Regions from separate parts of the Viridibacillus sp. d25.2 genome, predicted to be linked through region 2. Evidence: riboswitches for the same ligand, from Rfam matches in the RefSeq annotation. Region 2 holds a riboswitch; the other holds the start of a gene.
What was found. A riboswitch is a leader RNA that binds a small molecule or an ion and turns the genes downstream of it on or off. The one in region 2 is predicted to bind FMN.

Region 1: it holds a riboswitch for FMN, as region 2 does, so the genes downstream of both, ACZLO7_RS16685 (ECF transporter S component) here and ribD (bifunctional diaminohydroxyphosphoribosylaminopyrimidine deaminase/5-amino-6-(5-phosphoribosylamino)uracil reductase RibD) in region 2, are expected to answer to the same signal.

What each region holds. Positions count from the first base shown of each region.
Region 1 covers NZ_CM196652.1:3,379,592-3,382,060, forward strand. Annotated here, with positions in the region: gene ACZLO7_RS16685 (ECF transporter S component) at 189-770, opposite strand; FMN riboswitch at 931-1,068, opposite strand; gene ACZLO7_RS16690 (ATP-binding protein) at 1,159-2,469, opposite strand, start outside.
Region 2 covers NZ_CM196652.1:2,146,235-2,148,703, reverse strand. Annotated here, with positions in the region: gene ribE (riboflavin synthase) at 1-3, opposite strand, end outside; gene ribD (bifunctional diaminohydroxyphosphoribosylaminopyrimidine deaminase/5-amino-6-(5-phosphoribosylamino)uracil reductase RibD) at 7-1,092, opposite strand; FMN riboswitch at 1,228-1,361, opposite strand; FMN riboswitch at 1,489-1,622, opposite strand; FMN riboswitch at 1,772-1,905, opposite strand.

The sequences.
Region 1 (2,469 bases), 1.2 Mb from region 2:
GAAGTTTGTAACGAAATATCGAATAAAATATATAACATTGTAAAACCCCAGATTATATATCCTTGTTTTTGTATCATTATCTTGCTTAATGTACTGAATTTTCTGCTTTATTAACAGTATTATACAATCAATTACCTTTTTATTCAATCATAAAAACCGATATCTTTTTACAGACATCGGTTGAAGGTTTAATTTAAATAATGCATTTGTTGTTTTTCAATCCATTTACTCAAGCTATTGAACAGTAGCATGAAGATGATCATGACGATGAATCCTTTTATAATATTAAAAGGTAATATTCCTAATACAATCATTTTCGTTAATGCGGCTCCAGTTGTAGGAGGCATATTTAAAAAGTAGGTATACATTGGTAGGAATAGCACATAGTTTAGTAAACTCATACCTACAGCCATTGATAATGTTCCAATTACAAACCCAGAAGTTAATCCTGCTGCACTTGAAAGTCGTTTATAGACAAAATACACAGGTAAGATAAATAGAACTCCTGTTGTAAAGTTTGCGATATGGCCAACTGGCATACCTGTTGGACTTCCTGAGAAAATCCAATCTAGTACGTTTTTAAATAATTCAACTAATATACCTGCTAAAGGTCCCATTGTAATAGCTGCCATTAGAGCAGGTACATCGCTAAAATCCACTTCCAAAAAGTTCGGAAACGGCGGTAGTGGGAAGTTAAATAGCATTAATACGAAAGAAATACTACTTAACATCCCAATTGCAATCATCTTTTGCAATTTCAAGTTCTTCATAATACTTTTCTCTCCTTTTGTAGATCCACTTCAAAAAGAGGAAAGGTATAGTCGTAGCTATGCAAAAAAATACCCTTAAGTACAAAGTGTACTTAAGGGAGAATTTAGGCATAGTCAAATAAGCGTCTAATTGATACTCAAATTGAAAAGACGACCGTACCTTCACCTTCTCCCATCCAGACTATACTGTCGGCTTTGGAATCTAACCAAATCCTGCCTTGCGGCTCGCGGGCTCAAGAGTATTGCTTAGTTCTCTAATACCGCCGATCGGGAATTTCACCCTGCCCCGAAGATGAACCATAATTTAATTGTAATACACTATAACTATATGCAAAAAAACACGAATTGTAAAGTCTTCTAACTTACAATTCGCGTTTTTAGATTTAATTTACATTTTTTCAATTGGTAAATAGAATGTAAAAGTCGTGCCTTTATCTACTTCACTTTCTACTGTGATTCTACCCTTATGAGCTTCAACAATATTTTTGGCAATAGCAAGTCCTAAACCGGTACCACCCTTGCCACGTGTTCTAGCTTTATCTGCTTTATAGAAACGTTCAAATACATACTGCAAATCATCGGCTGGAATCCCAGCACCGTTATCTTTTACTTGAATACGGGCAAAGGATAGCTGACGGTCAACAATAACTTCTACGTTTCCTCCCACTAGTGTATGACGAATGGCATTATCAATTAAGTTTGTTAATACTTGCTCTATACGATCTTCGTCCATTTCTAGATAAAGTGTATCTTCAATTGTTGAATTAAATGTCAGATTCACTTGCTTTTCTTTTGCTACTTGAACAAACTTTTGTGTAATTCTTTCAATAACAGGTGTTATAGGAACAGAATCTTTATATAATCGCATATGTCCTGATTCCATACGAGCTAAGTCTAGCAGATCAGTTACTAGACGTCCCATTCGCTGCGATTCATCGTAGATGATTTTAATCATCTCTTTCCGCTCTTCTTCACTTGATACGACATCATCCATAATTGCTTCACTATAGCCTTGTAGCATGGCTATTGGCGTCCGCAATTCATGCGAGACATTTGCTATAAAGTCTGAACGTAATTTATCTAAACGATGCTCTTCCGTTTTATCTCGTAACACAGCTACTGCACCACGTACAGAGTTGCCACTGTATAATGGACTAATTGAAATCGCATAGTATGATCGCTCAATTTCAAGTTCTACTTCTAGCTCTTCTTCCAAATCTAAAACATGATCAAGCATATGATAAATTTCAGGAGGAATCGGTTTCTCGCTATTGGCACTCTTATTAATAAACCATTTTTGTAATAACAGCTCTGCAGGTGGATTACTTACTAATATGGTACGATCTCGATTAAACGTAATTACAGCGTCTGTCATCGATGTCAAAATACTTGATAGCTGTTCTTTCTCTTGGTTAATCACTTCTAAGTGGTGTTTGAGTTGTTTACCCATTTGATTGAAAGCAGTCGCTAATTGGCCTATTTCATCATTTTGTAAAACAGGTACTTTTGTTTCGAAATTTCCTTTTGCTAATTCAAATGCTGCTTCTCTCATTTTACGAAGTGGTGATGTAATTCGGGTTGATAAGAAAAACGCAAAGAATGTTGTTAACATCAAGGCAATTGCAGCCGCTAAAAAGACAATTTTAGTCGTTTCCTTTGTCGTCCTATGTATAGCGTCTGGGCTCTGATAGATAAATAT
Region 2 (2,469 bases):
CATAGCCTAATCCCCCAGTCTCGATATCACTTTAATAACTTCACCAATTTGCTCCACTTGCTGTAGCTTTAATGGGACAGCATCATCCATGCTTTTTACGTTTAAATGTTCAAACATGCCAACTCCATCATGGTCACCTACTATTCTCGGGGCTATGTAAGTAATCATTTCATTGACTAGACCTGAATTGACAAAGCTAGAACTTATACGGTTGCCCCCTTCCACATAAAGCGTGACAATATTTCGTCGTGCTAACTCTTCAAGGACATCCTGAATTACGATGGTTCTTGTTTCAAGTTGGATGATACGTACATTGGCTTGTGCAAAGCTTGTGATTTGATTAGATGAGACTTCATTTCCAACAACTATCCACGTTGGTGCTGTTTGATCGATGACAACTTTTGCATTCATTGGTGTTCTTAAATGAGTATCCAAAATGATTCGAATCGGTTGCTTATTACTTTTTGCATATCTATTTGTAAGTAATGGATTGTCATTTAAAACTGTTTCAACTCCAACTAAGATGGCATCAGATTGCGCTCTTTTACGATGAACATCCTGCTGAACTTCTGTACCTGTGATATTTTCGTTACGTCCATGTATTGTAGCAATTTTTCCATCTAATGTGATGGCTTGCTTTAACGTGACAAAGGGCACATTCTGTTTCATAAAATACATATAGGCTTTATTTAATTTCAAAGCCTCCGCTTCACCAATACCTACTTCAACCTCAATGCCAGCTTCCTTTAGTTTTGCAACACCTGTTCCTGCTACTTTAGGATTTGGATCAAGTGTCCCAATCACTACTTTTTTTACACCTGCATTTAATATGCCCATCGTACAGGGGGGTGTTTTACCAAAATGATTACAAGGCTCCAAAGTGACATACATCGTACTGTCGATAGCATTTTCTCCGGCCATTTTTAGTGCATGCACCTCCGCATGGGGAGAACCAGCTTTAAGATGCGCTCCCATACCGACCACTTCATTTTCTTTTACAATGATTGCTCCAACTACCGGATTTGGCGACGTTTGATCTTCGGCAACTGCCGCTAATTTCAGTGCTAAATCCATATAATACTTATCATGCATTGTGATAAACCTCCCGTTTTTAATAAATAAAAAACTCACTAATATAATTAGGGAGTTTGGGAGAGTTTTAGATAAACGCATTACTAAATAAACCTATTGAAATACTATTTTTCAAAAGGAATTGCGTGTTATCTATTTGTCCTTCTCCCATCCAGACTATACTGTCGGCTTTGGATTCGCACCAAATCCTACCTTAAAAAGGCTCACGGGCTTAGAAGCTTTACTCCATCACCGTCGATTGGGAATTTCACCCGACCCCGAAGGACGTTCATATTCAATTTTTCACAGCAAAAAAACTCCATAGTTTTCTACGGAGTTTGATAGGAGTTGTCCAAAATATCATAAGCAAATAAACCTATTAAAATACGAGATTTTTAATAAGACTTCGATATTCTTTACATCCTTCTCCCATCCAGACTATACTGTCGGCTTTGGACTCACACCAAATCCTGCCTCAAAAAGGCTCACGGGCTTAGAAGCTTCACTTCATCACCGTCGATTGGGAATTTCACCCGACCCCGAAGGATATTACTTATGAAATTTTACAACAATACATTCTAGCTTTAGGGCATCAAAAAAACCCCATAGTACACTACGGAGTTTGATAGGAGATTTGAAATTATCAATACTAAATAAACCTATTAAAATACGAGATTTTTAATAAGACTTTGATATTCTCTACATCCTTCTCCCATCCAGACTATACTGTCGGCTTTGGATTCGCACCAAATCCTGCCTTAAAAAGGCTCACGGGCTTAGAAGATTTACTTCATCACCGTCGATTGGGAATTTCACCCGACCCCGAAGGATTATTATATTGTATGTAAATACCATAGCACTTTAGTTATTTAAAAACTAGAGTTTTTTTAATTCTATATGATTGTTTGAGAACATACTAAAATGAAATCACTCATAAAATCTTGATGTATTGGGCTTTATGGGCCTGTTACATATCACGGAAAAATGCAACTTTTTTTATTTACTAACAACCGTTCACTGTATAGTTAAAGTAATAATACAAAAACCAAGGATAAAAACTATCGATATAAAAGTGATAAAACTCCATTTTTTCATTTCTAATTTCGGCCTAATTATGCTGTTTAAATTAATACAAGCCGGAATATAAATAGCCGTTGCAATGATAGAAAAAATTAAAAAGATTCCTAGTAAACCATCATCGAAAGTAGAGTCTACTCTCAATCCGAAAGAATGCGAAGCGTACATTATTGTCATGAACCATAATACACCTATAAAAAAAGATAAATAGCCCAGAAATAAGTTAACTATTACAGAAATTGAACGGTATCCTATTCGCATCTTATCCCTCCCGTTCAGTCATAATTTTTTAAGTTTGTGTAATAACGACAGTTACATTAT